DNA from 2 places in the Pseudomonas huanghezhanensis genome. Region 2 is predicted to be linked to the other one. Evidence: riboswitches for the same ligand, from Rfam matches in the RefSeq annotation. Region 2 holds a riboswitch; the other holds the start of a gene.
What was found. Region 2 has a riboswitch for cobalamin ahead of cobO (cob(I)yrinic acid a,c-diamide adenosyltransferase). Riboswitches for the same ligand answer to the same signal wherever they lie in the genome.
Positions count from the first base shown of each region.

Region 1: it holds a riboswitch for cobalamin, as region 2 does, so the genes downstream of both, cobW (cobalamin biosynthesis protein CobW) here and cobO (cob(I)yrinic acid a,c-diamide adenosyltransferase) in region 2, are expected to answer to the same signal.

Region 1 covers NZ_CP113949.1:3,171,180-3,178,344, forward strand. Annotated here, with positions in the region: gene cobN (cobaltochelatase subunit CobN) at 1-1,668, opposite strand, end outside; gene cobW (cobalamin biosynthesis protein CobW) at 1,672-2,751, opposite strand; cobalamin riboswitch at 2,883-3,102, opposite strand; cobalamin riboswitch at 3,198-3,433, shown strand; gene OYW20_RS14150 (CbtB domain-containing protein) at 3,531-3,719, shown strand; gene OYW20_RS14155 (CbtA family protein) at 3,731-4,456, shown strand; gene OYW20_RS14160 (cobalamin biosynthesis protein) at 4,453-4,869, shown strand; gene cobM (precorrin-4 C(11)-methyltransferase) at 4,889-5,635, shown strand; partial or broken gene OYW20_RS14170 (IS1182 family transposase) at 5,741-7,152, shown strand.
Region 2 covers NZ_CP113949.1:4,112,274-4,119,438, forward strand. Annotated here, with positions in the region: gene cbiB (adenosylcobinamide-phosphate synthase CbiB) at 1-603, opposite strand, end outside; gene bluB (5,6-dimethylbenzimidazole synthase) at 600-1,250, opposite strand; gene OYW20_RS18455 (cobyrinate a,c-diamide synthase) at 1,247-2,542, opposite strand; gene cobO (cob(I)yrinic acid a,c-diamide adenosyltransferase) at 2,553-3,164, opposite strand; cobalamin riboswitch at 3,279-3,494, opposite strand; gene OYW20_RS18465 (PQQ-dependent sugar dehydrogenase) at 3,620-4,966, shown strand; gene OYW20_RS18470 (C40 family peptidase) at 5,087-5,623, opposite strand; gene OYW20_RS18475 (C40 family peptidase) at 5,719-6,411, opposite strand; gene OYW20_RS18480 (NAD-dependent deacylase) at 6,487-7,165, opposite strand, start outside.

The sequences.
Region 1 (7,165 bases), 940 kb from region 2:
CTCCAGATTGCCGTGCTTGCCGACGTGGATCACAGCGTGGGCGCCGTAGCTTTTGCGCAACCAGAAATAAAACGCCAGATAGCCGTGCGGCGGCACAAGGTCTGGGTCGTGATACACAGCGCTGTGATCGACGCCGTAACCGCGCGCCGGCTGGATGCCAATGAAGGTCAGACCAAAGCGCAGCCCGGCGACCATCATCCGCCCGCCCCGGCACATGGGGTCGGTGTCGGGCGCACCCCAGCGCTCAGTGACTGCATGTTGATTGGCCTCGGGCAAGGCAGCGAAAGCGGCGAGGTACTCGTCCATCGCCATGCTCTGGTGGCACGGACGCTGGTCCCGGCCCTCGGGATCATTGGTCACGCCGCCCAACAATGCGTGAATCAACGCCGTGCCGCTCTCAGGCAGCGGTGCCAGGGGATAGCCCTCGTTTAGCAGCGCACGCAGGATATTCAGCGCGGCGGCCGGTGTGTCGAGGCCTACGCCATTGCCGATTCGCCCGTCGCGTGTCGGGTAATTAGCCAGAATCAGCGCCACACGCTTGTCGTGATTGGGCAAACGCCCCAGTAAAGCCCAGCGTCGCGCCAGTTCGGCGACGAAGTCCATGCGCTCAGGCTGGGGGCGATAGCACACAACGTCCGACTGGCTGCGCTCGCTGTACCACGCCAGGTCCTTGAAGCTGATCGGCCGGCTGATGATTCGCCCATCCAGCTCAGGCAGCGCAATGTGCATCGCCAGATCCCGGGCACCAAGGCCTTGTTCGCTGGCCTGCCATGCGGGCTCGTTGTCTTGCGCACAGATGGCCTGAATCACCGGAATGTTTCGGCGAAACGGGCGCAGGTGCGGGGCTTCAGGGCTGGACTGGGCAAAGCCCGTGGTGTTGAGGATGATCTCGGTGTCGGTTTCGTCCATCCAGTCCTGCAACGCCGCCATGCAGCCAGCCTCTTTGAGGCTGGCTACGGCGATGGGCAGAGGATTGAGTCCCTGCGCGAGCAAGCGCTCGCAGAACACATCTATAAACCCGGTATTGGCCGCTTGCAGGTGCGAGCGGTAGAACAACAAGGCCGCCACCGGTTGCTCGGGCAACCAGTCGGCCTGCCAGTCACCGAGCGTGGCACTGGCTTTTTTGGGGTGGTAGATAACGGTCCGCTGCAGGGGCTGCGGCTCGGTCCACGGATAATCGCGGCCGAACCAGCTACTGGCCATGCAGTTATACAACTGCATGGCATTGTGCTTGCCGCCCTGTCGCAGGAAATGCCATAGCCGCTCGGCCTCTTCTGCCGGCACACTGCTCAGACCGGTCAGTTCGGGATCTGGCCGATCACAACCGGGCATCAGAATCAATTTCACGCCACGTGCCGCCAGCTCCACCAGACGCTCGACGCCATAGCGCCAGTAGCCGATACCGCCGTGCAAAGAAAGCAGAATCACCTTGGCGTGGCGCAGCACCTCGTCCACGTAAAGGTCGACCGAGGCATGGTTCTGCACCTGCATGGGGTTGGCCAGACGAAAGCTTGGGTAATCGTCCGGGAGTTGCCGGGCCGTTTCAGCCAGCAACGCCAGACTGGAATCGCCGCTGCACAGAATCACCAGTTCGGCGGGGGTTTGACCGAGGTCAGCGATGCTGTCGTCCGGGACAAACCCGCCGGGCTGGGTTCTGAGCAGGTGCATGGATTAACCTTTGGCCGCAACGGAGGAAACCGCAGCGCGCAGCTGTGATTCGAGCACCGTAGCGTCGAGTTCCTGACCGATCAGCACCAGATGTGTCACGCGCTCTTCTTCAGGCTTCCAGGCGCGGTCAAAATGCTTGTCGAACCGCGTGCCAACGCCTTGCACCAACAGGCGCATCGGCTTGCCGGGGATGGCAGCGAAGCCTTTCACGCGCAAGATGCCGTGCTGCACGACGGCCTGAGTCAGCGCGTCCAGCAGCAGGCTTTCGTCGGCTTGGGGCAAGGTGATGGAAATCGAGTCGAAAGCATCATGATCGTGGTCCTCATGATCGTCGCCTTCGTGGTGATCGTGGTGGGTCTTGCGGCTGTCGATGTGTTGCTCGGACTCAGCGCCCAGGCCCAGCAGCACGCTGATCGGCAGTTGACCTTTGCTGGCCTCGATGACTTTGACCGCCGGGGGCAACTCTTCGGCGACTTCAGCACGCACCGCGGCCAGCGAGTCGGCGTCGAGCATGTCGGCCTTGTTGAGGATCACCAGATCGGCGCTCGCCAGTTGGTCCGCGAACAGCTCATGCAGGGGCGACTCGTGGTCCAGATTGGGGTCGAGCTTGCGCTGCGCATCGACCTGATCCGGGAATGCCGCAAAGGTACCTGCCAGCACGGCCGGGCTGTCGACCACGGTGATCACGGCGTCAACGGTGCAGGCGTTGCGGATTTCCGGCCACTGAAACGCCTGCACCAACGGCTTGGGCAGTGCCAGCCCGCTGGTTTCGATGAGGAGGTGGTCGAGGTCGCCACGTCGGGCAACCAGTTCGCGCATGACCGGGAAGAACTCTTCCTGAACGGTGCAGCACAAGCAGCCGTTGGCCAGCTCGTAAACCCGGCCGTAGGCTTCTTCTTCGGTGCAGCCGATGGTGCATTGTTTGAGAATTTCGCCGTCGATGCCCAGCTCGCCGAACTCGTTGACGATCACCGCGATGCGGCGTCCTTCAGCGTTGTCGAGCATGTGGCGCAGCAGAGTCGTTTTGCCCGAACCGAGAAAGCCGGTGACGATGGTGACGGGGAGTTTGGCCAGTGTTTTCATCGGTTGCCCTCAGGCTTTGCGGCGGGCAAAAGGGACGAAAACGACGCAGCACTGAGACTGGCTGGCCGTTGGATTCGCCACCGGATCACCCCGCCCGGTTGTAATGAGAATGAATGGGGCTCGTGCTCGCGCATGGCTCCCGGGTCGAGGCAGGTCTCCTGGCTTACGGTGGCGTGCCGGGCGCTGGAGATGCGCGACAAGCATTCATCGCGCCTTCCCGCTCGCGCAGTGGCTGTGCAATGAACATGACCGTTTACAGTTGCGGGGGCAGCTGCGGCGTCTGACCGCATTCCCTTCTTAGCACTGGCCCGGACGTCACCGGACCTGCGAACCTCGACTGCCGCAAGGCTACGCAGTGACCCTGTTCAGGTCAATCTCCGCAAGGCTCATTACCACCTGCGCACACGGCCGGCCCGCAATTGACGCTGGCCGCCCGGCCATGCTCTCCTACACGCCTTGTTACGGGTGCCCTTCACAGGGTGAAACGGGAAACCGGTGCGTGCAAGCCTTCGGCTTGCGCAAGTCCGGCGCTGCCCCCGCAACGGTAAGCGAGAGAAGAGTCAGATCCACTGTGTCTTTCACGCCAACTGCGTGCGGCATGGGAAGGGACTCTTGAAGGTGCCACGCGCTGCGCGCTGCACCCCTCGCGAGCCCGGAGACCGGCCCGAAACGTTCACATCACAAACCCGCGGTGGGCGGGCGCTGTTGAGTCCCTGCTGACGCCTGTCAGCGGGCTTCACTGCGCTTTCCTGTTCGCTGACATTTCAGAGGGACGCGCCATGTCGATCAGTACCACCGGCCCAATCACTACCGCCAGCAGCACCACCCAGACCCAACGCCTGACCGCCTCTGTCAGCGCGATGATCCTGGGCGCATGCCTGGTGTATTTCGCCGGTTTTTCGCACATCGATGCAGTACACAACGCCGCGCATGACACCCGTCACAGCTCAGCCTTCCCTTGCCATTGAGGTCCGACGCCATGTTCAAGCGTATCGCTCAAACGGCAGGATTCACCGGGCTGCTGGCCGCTCTGTTGCTGACCGTTCTGCAAAGCTTCTGGGTGGCGCCGCTGATTCTTCAGGCCGAAACCTATGAAAAGGCGCCCGCCTCCGAGGTGCAACCGCATGAGCACAGTGACGGCGCCATGGCCGCGCATGTGCATGACGCGCAAGCGTGGGAGCCGGAAGACGGCTGGCAACGCGTGCTGTCCACCACAGGTGGCAATCTGGTGGTCGCGGTCGGTTTTGCGCTGATGCTTGCGGCGCTGTATACGCTGCGTGCGCCGGGCCGTACTGCTGAGGGCGCATTGTGGGGGCTGGCGGGTTTTGCCGTGTTCGTCCTCGCGCCGACCCTGGGCCTGCCACCCGAGTTGCCGGGCACCGCTGCAGCTGATCTGACCCAGCGCCAGTTCTGGTGGATCAGCGCCGCCGCGTCGACAGCCGTGGCGCTGGCCCTGTTGGTATTCGCCCACCACTGGATGCTCAAGGTGCTGGCTGCGGCGATTCTGCTGGTGCCGCACGTGATTGGCGCGCCGCAGCCGCTAATTCACTCCAGCCTGGCACCGGAAGCGCTTGAATCGCAGTTCAAAATCGCCTCATTGCTGACCAACGCCGTGTTCTGGGTGGCTATGGGCCTCATCAGCGCCTGGCTGTTCCGTCGCAAAAATCCGGAACTGAACGCAGCCGGGTTGTCCCACGCCGCATGAGCCAGCCAGTTCTGTCTACAGTCCGGGTGATCGGCATCGGCTGCAAACGCGGTTGTCCGGTCGAAGTGCTGGCGGGGTTGATCGACGAAAGCCTTGCGCTCTTTGGCATGGCCGTCGGCGACGTAACTGCCCTCGCCTCCATCGACCTCAAATCTTCAGAGCCGGGATTGCTGGCGCTGAGCGAAAGGCTCGGTGTGCCGTTGGTGTTTTTCAGCGCGGATCAAGTGGCGGAGTTCGAGCAAAGACTGAGTCATCGCTCGCAAGCTGCTTTCGACGCGACCGGCTGCTATGGCGTCGCTGAAAGCACAGCGCTGGCATTGGCAGCTCGCTTGTGTGCCGCTCCTGTCCACTTGTTGATTGCACGCCGCAACAAGGACGATGCCACCTTCGCCCTGGCTGGTTCGTACACCTGAGTAAACTTCGGAGACCCCCATGACCGTCTATTTCATCGGCGCAGGCCCCGGCGATCCAGAGCTGATCACCGTCAAAGGGCAACGCCTGATCGGTAACTGCCCGGTCATCATTTACGCCGGTTCGCTGGTTCCGGAAGCCGTGCTTGAAGGTCATCGAGCCGTTCAGGTCATCAACAGCGCCGAATTGCACCTCGAGCAAATTATCGCCCTGATGAAATCTGCTCATGAACGGGGTCAAGACGTTGCGCGTGTGCATTCGGGAGACCCGAGCCTGTATGGCGCAATTGGCGAGCAGATTCGTCACCTGCGCGAGCTGGGCATTGCGTTTGAAATCATCCCAGGCGTCACCGCAACAGCCGCGTGCGCTGCGCTGCTGGGTGCCGAATTGACGCTGCCGGACATTTCCCAGAGCGTGATTCTGACCCGCTACGCCGACAAAACCTCCATGCCTGCCGGCGAGGCGCTGGGCGAGCTGGCGCAGCACACCGCAACGATGGCGATTCACCTCGGGGTCAAGAACCTCGGGAAGATCGTCGCCGAGTTGATGCCCCACTACGGCACCGACTGCCCGATTGCAGTGGTGCATAGAGCCAGCTGGCCGGATCAGGACTGGGTAGTCGGGACACTGGCAGATATCGAGGCGAAAGTGCAGGACAAGGGGTTTCGGCGTACCGCTCTGATTCTGGTCGGGCGCGTGCTGGGCAACGAAGTGTTCAGCGAGTCGTCCCTGTATCACGCGGGTCACGCACATGTTTTCAGGCCTTAGCTCGTCATCCCGGTTTCGCTTCCTGTACAGACTGTGTGAAAACCTAGCCAACCCGCCCCAGATCTAAGAAAATGCCCCGCATCGAAAGATGCGGGGCATTTTCTTATGGCGTACATCCAGGGCGAATCTCGAAACCAGACCAGCCTGTTTCCGGTTTCCATCGACGAAGTCATTCCCGAAGACCATCTCGTCCGGGTCATTGATGCCTATGTTTCGCGCCTTGATCTCCGGGTTCTGGGGTTTGATAAAGCCATCCCCAAAGGCAACGGACGTCCACCTTACAACCCCGCCGATCTGCTCAAGCTCTACATCTATGGCTACTTCCAGCGCATACGGTCTTCGCGCCGGCTCGAAGCTGAGTGCCAACGCAACATCGAAGTCATGTGGCTGCTCAACCGCCTCGCGCCGGACTTCAAAACCATCGCCGACTTCCGCAAGGATAACGCTACCGCGTTCTCTGCAACCTGCCGCGCGTTTGTTCAGTTGCCGAACCGCAGGCTTGGTCAAAGGTGATCTGGTCGCCATTGATGGCAGCAAATTCAAGGCTGTCGCTTCGGCCCGTCGTCACATCAGCACCAAGCACCTCAAGCGCGATCAGGAAAAAATGGATCGCCGCATAGCCAAGTATCTAGAGGATCTGGACTGCGCAGATCGCGACGAAAATGAAGAGGTGGTTGATCGAAGCGCTGTTAAAACGGTGCTGGCAAAACTGACCGCCAAACGGGACGACTACCTGACCTGCCAGGCGCTGATGGACGAACTGCAGATCACCCAATTCATCAGCACCGAAAGCGACGCGCGGATGATGCGAGCCCCGCAGGCATGGCCGTTGCCTACAACGTGCAGACCGCAGTCGACGCTGAAAACAGCCTGATCGTGCACCACGAAGTGACTCAGGAAGGCGATGATCGCAAGCAACTGGAGCCGATGGCAAAAGCGACTCAGGAAGTCCTTGAACAACCGAATCTGACCGTTACTGCAGATGCCGGCTATTCAAACGGCGAGCATTTTCAGGCCTGTGATGACGCCGGCATCACGGCGTACGTACCGATTAATCGGGGCAACAACATTGAAGACCCCACTTTTTTTGGCCGGGACGATTTAACTACGACCAGCAAAACGACCGCTACCAATGCCCGGCCGGGTTTTTTGCCCCTGCTGCAACTGAACAAGGGACAGCGAATCTACCGCGCAAACGCTAATGACTGCGGCTCCTGCCCCCTTAAACATCGATGCACCAAGAGCCGCTATCGCTCGATCAAGCGACACGTTCACGAAGAAGCTTTTGAAAGATGAAGCAGCGAATGCAGGCACATCCTGAGATGGTTGATGCCCGAAGAAGCATCGTCGAACACCCGTTTGGCAACCTCAAACAATGGATCTACGGCAATGGCCGGTTCTTGCTTCGCCAGCTAAAGGGTGCGCGAACGGAAATGGCGCTTGCGATAAACGCCTATAACCTGAAAAGGGCTATCAACGTCCTGGGCGTGCGCCGAATGATGGAGTTGCTGGCCTGAGGAAGGCCTTTTT
Region 2 (7,165 bases):
CGGTATGTAATTCAGCACGTCATCGATTTTTGCCGCCGCCCAGCCGAAGCGTTCAAAGCGGGCATTGCGATACCCCCACATAGCGTCCAGCGTGTTGCTCAAGCGATACAACACCACGCCGGGCGCACCCAGCAGCACGAACCAGAAAATCGCAGCAAACACCGCATCACTGCCGTTTTCCAGAACGGACTCGGTCGCGGCGCGCGCCACTTCGGTTGAATCCAGCTCAGTGGTCTGTCGGCTGACCAGATATCCGACGCGGCGCCGTGCTTCGTCCAGATCGCCGGTGCGCAGCGCTTGCGCCACTGGCTGAACATGCTCGCCAAGACTGCGCATGCCCAGCGCGCAGTACAACGCGGCAATTTCGATCAGCCAGCCGATGTAAGGCAGCCCGCTCAGCAACATAGCCAGCACGGTGAGCGGAATGACAGCGATGAACCATGCCGTCACGCCATGACTGCGCCAGCCGCGTCCACCGGGGTTGAAGCGTTGTTCGAGACGATCAGCGAAACGACCGAAGGCCACCAGCGGGTGGTTTCGTTTTGGCTCGCCAAGCAGCGCGTCCAGCGCAACCCCGGCGATGCTCAACAACGCCACGCTCATGGATGCACTCCCCAGGTATTTTCGTAAACCAGCTCGCTGAGCGGGCGGGCCTGCGCCCAGCCTTCCATCACCAGCATCGGCTGTGGATAAAATTCGGCGACCGGCCCCAGACACAAGATGGCCAGCGGCTTGGCCCCGACCGGCATGCCCAGCACCTCGGCCAGCGCCTGAGGCTCGAACATCGAAACCCAGCCCATGCCCAGCCCTTCGGCGCGGGCGGCCAGCCACAGGTTCTGGATTGCGCAGGACAACGACGCCATGTCCATTTCCGGCAACGTCCGGCGGCCAAAAATGTGCTTTTCACGATCATCCATCAACGCTGCGACCAGCACTTCGGCGCACTGCTCGATGCCCTCGACTTTGAGCTTCATGAAGTGATCGGAACGTTCGCCCAAGGCCTCTGCGGTCTGGATGCGCTCAAGCTCAACGTGGGCGCGGATACGTGCACGCAACTGCCGGTCCGTGACACGAATGAAACGCCAGGGCTGCATGAGCCCGACGCTGGGCGCGTGATGGGCCGCTTCAAGCAAACGCGCCAACAACGCAGGCTCAACTGAGCCGCCGCTGAAGTGACGCATGTCCCGTCGTTCTGCTATCGCCCGATAAACCGCAGCGCGCTCGGCGTCACTGAAAGCCTGGTCGCTCATGGCAAAAACAGCGCCGCCACCGCCTGGGGGTTGGAAGGGAAATAGAAGTGCACATAGGAAGCCGTCATCCGGCCTTCGCGGTAGACCGCTTCGGCGCCTCGCCCGCCATTGGGGCTGATGCCACGGGTGATCGGTTGCAGCTCAGTGCTGGTCAGCGAATGGTGATAGGTGTGGCCACGCAACGTGCCTTCCGGCAGCTCGACATTTTGCAGCGCCAGGGCGGCGAGACGCTTTTGCATGACGGCCTCGCCGCTGAGCAGTCCGACCAGGTCCGCGCGCACGCCGTCGACATCGGTCAAAGCGTCCAGCAGATACAGCATGCCGCCACACTCCGCCAACAGCGGTTTACCGGCGGCGTGATGCTGACGGATCGCGTCGAGCATCGGGGTGTTTTCGCCCAGAGCCACGTGGTGAAGCTCCGGATAACCGCCAGGAAGGTACAAGCTGTCTGCTTCCGGCAATTGCTGGTCGCGAATGGGCGAAAAGAACGACAACTCGGCGCCCATCGCCCGCAGCAAATCAAGGCTCGCGCCATAGATGAACGCAAATGCTTCGTCATGGGCGATGGCAATCCGAACCCCTTCGAGCAAGCGCTCGGCGGGCACGACGTCAGGCGCTTCAAACGTCACGACCGGCGGCAGCGCCACTTCACAGGTACTGGCCAGCGAGTTCGCTGCTGCGTCGAGTCGCACGTCAAGATCATTCAGCTCGCTGGCCTGCACCAGCCCCAGATGGCGGCTGGGCAGTTCGATACCGGTCTCGCGGGACAATGCGCCGTACCAGCGCATGCCTTCAGTGAGGCTGTCCTCCAGCAACTGCGCATGACGGACCGTGCCCACCCGGTTGGCGAGTACGCCGGCAAAAGGCAGGTCCGGCTGATAACGCGCGAGCCCCAGCGCCAAGGCGCCAAACGTCTGGGCCATGGCGGTGCCGTCGATGACGCCCAGCACCGACACGCCAAAACGTCGTGCCAGATCTGCGCTGGATGGGGTGCCATCGAACAGCCCCATCACACCTTCGATCAGGATCAGGTCAGCGTCGGCGGCAGCTTCCCACAACAGGCGTCGGCTTTCGTCCTCGCCCACCATCCACATGTCCAGTTGGTACACCGGGTTGCCGCTGGCGCGCTCGAGGATCATCGGATCGAGGAAGTCAGGGCCGCACTTGAACACGCGGACCTTGCGCCCTTGATTGCGGTGCAATCGGGCGAGCGCGGCGGTCACGGTGGTTTTGCCCTGTCCGGAGGCGGGTGCGGCGATCAATACCGCCGGGCAGTGCCTTGCCTCGCTCATGAACGCTTACTCACAGCTCAATACCCTTTTGCGCGCGGATACCGGACTGGAACGCATGCTTGATCACGCTGATGTCGGAAGCAGTGTCCGACAGGTCGAGCAATTCCTGTTTGGCGCCGCGACCGGTCACGACGACGTGCTGCATCGGCGGGCGCGCCTGCAAGTCGCTGAGCACTTGCTCAAGATCGAGATAGCCATGCTTGAGCGCGATGTTCAGCTCGTCGAGGATCACCAGGCCAATCTCGGGATTACGGAGCATCTCTTGCGTGACGGCCCAGGCGGATTCTGCAGCAGCGATGTCGCGCTGACGGTCCTGGGTTTCCCAGGTGAACCCTTCGCCCATGACGTGGTAGCGGACTTGTTCCGGGAAACGACGGAAAAACATCTCCTCGCCGGTGCTGTTACGGCCCTTGATGAACTGCACCACGCCACACTGGATGTCGTGGCCCATGGCGCGGGCCAACATGCCGAATGCCGAGCTGCTTTTGCCTTTGCCGTTGCCGGTCAGCACCAGCAGCAGGCCGCATTCGTTGGGTGAACTGGCGATACGCTCGTCCATCACGGCTTTTTTGCGCAGCATGCGCGCCAGATGGCGTTCGTCACGTTCGGGGGATTCGCTCATCTCGGCTCTCCGCTTGAGGGGCAGGTAAACGCAGACGAAGAGCAAAGGCAGGCACTGGCAGCACGACGCAGATCAAAGACCCGGGCCGCTGCGCAGAGCATCGCCCTCCGTGATGCTGTTGAATTGGATCAGGCCGGTCTCCGGACTCATGAGCGAACTTTCTGGCCACGCGCCTTCCCATGCTCAATGAACACAGTGGCATCGTGCGCGGCCTTCTCATTTACCGTTGCGGAGGCAGTGCCGGGATCAAAGCGCGAGGCATTCTCACCGGCTTCCCTGTTTCACCCTGTCGAGCCTTGCTCGATGGGCACCTGAAACAAGTGGCGAAGGGTAGAGGGTTGGGGTTTGAGCGTCAATCAACGCAGCGTCTGATCCGCCGGTTGAACCTAAGAAGGCTCAGGTGCCTCTACCTAGATACACAAAAATACAAACTGCACCCGAAATGGAGATCGACGATGTTCAAGCTCAGACCTCAATTTGTCCTGCTGCTGTTGGTTACCGGTGGCCTTGCTGCTTGCGGCGAGTCTTCCACCTTGCAAGTCAGTGACGGCATGGGGGCATCGCCCAAGCTGCCTGAACCCAATAAAACGCTGATCCCTACTGTGAACATCGCTCCGGCAGTCGGCTGGGCCGCCGGCGCCAAACCTGTCGCCGCGCCGGGCACGCAGGTCGCTGCGTTCGCCGAGAACCTCGACCACCCGCGCTGGCTGTACGTCTTGCCGAACGGCGATGTACTGGTGGCCGAGACCAATTCGCCGCCAAAACCTGACGACAGCAAGGGCATCCGCGGCTGGGTCATGGAAAAGGTGATGGGCCGCGCAGGTGCCGGCGTGCCCAGCCCGAACCGCATCACCCTGCTGCGCGACAAGGACCACGATGGCGTGGCAGAAACCCGCACCGTGTTTCTGGAAAACCTCAATTCGCCGTTCGGCATGGCGCTGGTCGGCAACAAGTTTTACGTGGCTGACACTGATCGGTTAATCAGCTTCAACTACGAGCCCGGCCAGACGTCGATCACCGGCCAGCCGACCAAAGTCGTCGATCTGCCGGGCGGTACGCTCAACCATCACTGGACCAAAAACGTCATTGCCAGCAAAGACGGCAAGAAGCTCTACGTCACCGTCGGCTCCAACTCCAACGTCGGCGAGAACGGCCTGGATCAGGAAAAAGACCGTGCAGCCATCTGGGAAGTTGATCCCGCCACCGGAGCACATCGCATTTTTGCCTCGGGCCTGCGCAACCCCAACGGCATGGATTGGGAACCACACACCGGCGCGCTCTGGACGGCAGTCAACGAACGTGACGAAATCGGCAGCGACCTCGTGCCGGACTATGTGACGTCGGTCAAGGACGGCGCTTTCTACGGCTGGCCCTTCAGCTATTACGGGCAACACGTCGATGTTCGAGTCACACCACAAAATCCGGAACTGGTGGCCAAGGCGATTGCGCCCGATTTCGCGGTTGGCCCGCACACCGCGTCCCTCGGCCTGGCATTCGCAGACGGCAAAACACTGCCTGCTCCGTTTACTGAGGGCCTGTTCATCGGGCAACACGGCTCCTGGAACCGCAAACCCCACAGTGGCTACAAGGTGCTGTTCGTACCGTTCAAGGATGGCAAGCCGAGCGGAACCCCTGTCGACCTGTTGACGGGCTTCCTGAATTCGGATGAGAAGGCGCAAGGCCGTCCAGTGGGCGTGATCAATGACAATAACGGCGGGCTGTTGGTCGCCGATGACGTCGGCAACAAGATATGGCGAGTGACGGCAGCGAAAACCGCACAGGCTTCTAACGCGGCAAAATGATTCGTCGATAAATCTGTGGGAGGAAGCTTGCTCGCGATGGGGGAATGTCAGTGCTGAATGTGCCAACTGACACACTGCAATCGCGAGCAAGCTCCCTCCCGCAGCAACACACTCAACGTGCTACTGCCGCGCGAGGCTCGAAGGCTGGATGACGCGCTTGGCGTTGAGCCAGGCTTTCTGCCAATAGGGCTTGTCGAGGCTGTCCAGTTTGACCGTGCCACCGGTGGCCGGTGCATGCACAAAACGCCCTTCCCCGACGTAAATCCCGGCGTGACTGACGTTGGAACCGCCCGACGTAGCAAAGAACACCAGATCACCCGTCTGCAGTTGACTGCGATTGATGTCCGGGCCGCGCAGGGTAATCATCTCGCGGGTCGAACGCGGCAAGCTGATGCCCGTCGCATTACGGTACACGTAGCCGATCAAGCCACTGCAATCGAACCCGGAATCCGGTGTGTTGCCGCCCCAGCGATAAGGTGTGCCCACAAGCCCGATGGCGCGGACGAGCACGTCGTCTGCAACGGGGGAGGTAAAGTCGGAAGGAGCGGAAACGATGGGCTTGGGGGCAACCCGTTTAGGGGCAGGCGGTGGAGTGCTGGCACACGCCGCCAGCAATACGGCCATTGATACGACAATCAGGCGAACCGGTAGCGACATGGATACAACAACCTGCAACGGATGCGGCCTAAGCCCCTGCCTGAGAGGAGCTGGAACTGCGCACAATCAGGATTAACCTGTTGCGCGCCCGGTATTCAACGATGTTGGCGCTTGAGTGTAGTCGAATTCAACGCTGTCGTTGTTTCTGCAACCTGAGTCTGGGCAGGTGCCATCGCCAACGCGCGTTTGGCTTCAATGAAAGTCCTCGACCAGTAGGCATCGTCGAGGCTGTCTACACGAACACCCCCGCTGCGGCGGCTGCTTGAGTGGATGAACTGATCATCACCCAGATAGATACCCGCATGGCTGACGCGACCGCGACCGGCAGTGCTGAAAAACAGCAGATCGCCTGGTTTGAGGTCGTTACGCTTAACGAGGGGTGCATCGACGTTGATCATTTCACGCGTTGAGCGCGGAAGACTCATGCCGGCCTCTTCGCGGAAGAGATAACCGATAAAGCCACTGCAATCAAAACCCGAGGAAGTCGAAGTGCCGCCGAAACGGTAGCGCGTACCGATCAGGGCTTTGCCACGCTCAAGGATGCTGTCGGCCAACGCTGGCAGCTGATACGGCTTGCTGTCTGCAAACTGTGCCAGTTCATCTTCGGTGGCGATTTCGTCCTGCAGCACGGAGGCGTAGTCGGCTCTGTGTGCAGCGGATTGGGCGGTAACAGAATTCTGCATGTGCTGATTCTGAGCCTGCTGTTGCGACGCTGGCATCTGGGCCGCGCAGCCGAACAACAGGGTAACCAGTGCGAGGGGCACGAGGGGTGCGAAGCGATTTAGCATGGGCACGACCGTGGCGGATGTGTAAAGAAGCCGAGACTATGCCCTCAATCATCCTCATTTGCAAATTCAATCGAATCAAATGTGACTTAGGAGGTCCCCCATCACATCTAAGGCCCTGCACTTCAGGAACACGTCCATTTGCGCAGAATGATCGGTTTGCGAAGGGTTTATCTCGGCGGTAAAGCCTCCCGATACCCTCACCCGAAAGATCGGCTCGTGAATATACGGAAAGCTGGCGGTGGTGCCAATACTTAAAACAGCATCGAAGCCTTTTGCCATCTCTTCGTACAGCATATTCAGTGCCAGCTCTGGCAACATTTCTTCGAACAACACCACCGGTGGTCGCAGCACGCCTTGGCATTTGCCGCACAAAGGCGGCAGCGTCCGCTGCAAATGCTCACGCAGTTGCGGATCTATGGCGCCACAAGACTGACAGTAGAGCGGTGCGAGCTGCCCATGGATTTCTATCAGCCGTTCCGGTGGGCTGCCCGCCGCACGATGATAGCCATCTACGTTTTGCGTCAGCACCCAGCAACCAGGCTTGCGACGCTGCAACTCGGCGATAGCATAGTGCCCCTCATTGGGCTGTCCACCCAGGCAGGCGCTGCCTAATTGGGCAATGTACTTCCAGCACAAGGCAGGGTCACGGCGCAGCATAGGCCCGGACAGCGCGACTTCGATCGGTAAGCCGTCGTCGGTACGCCCGTTGTAAAGCCCGCCAACGCCACGGTACGTCGGCAATCCCGAGTCTGCC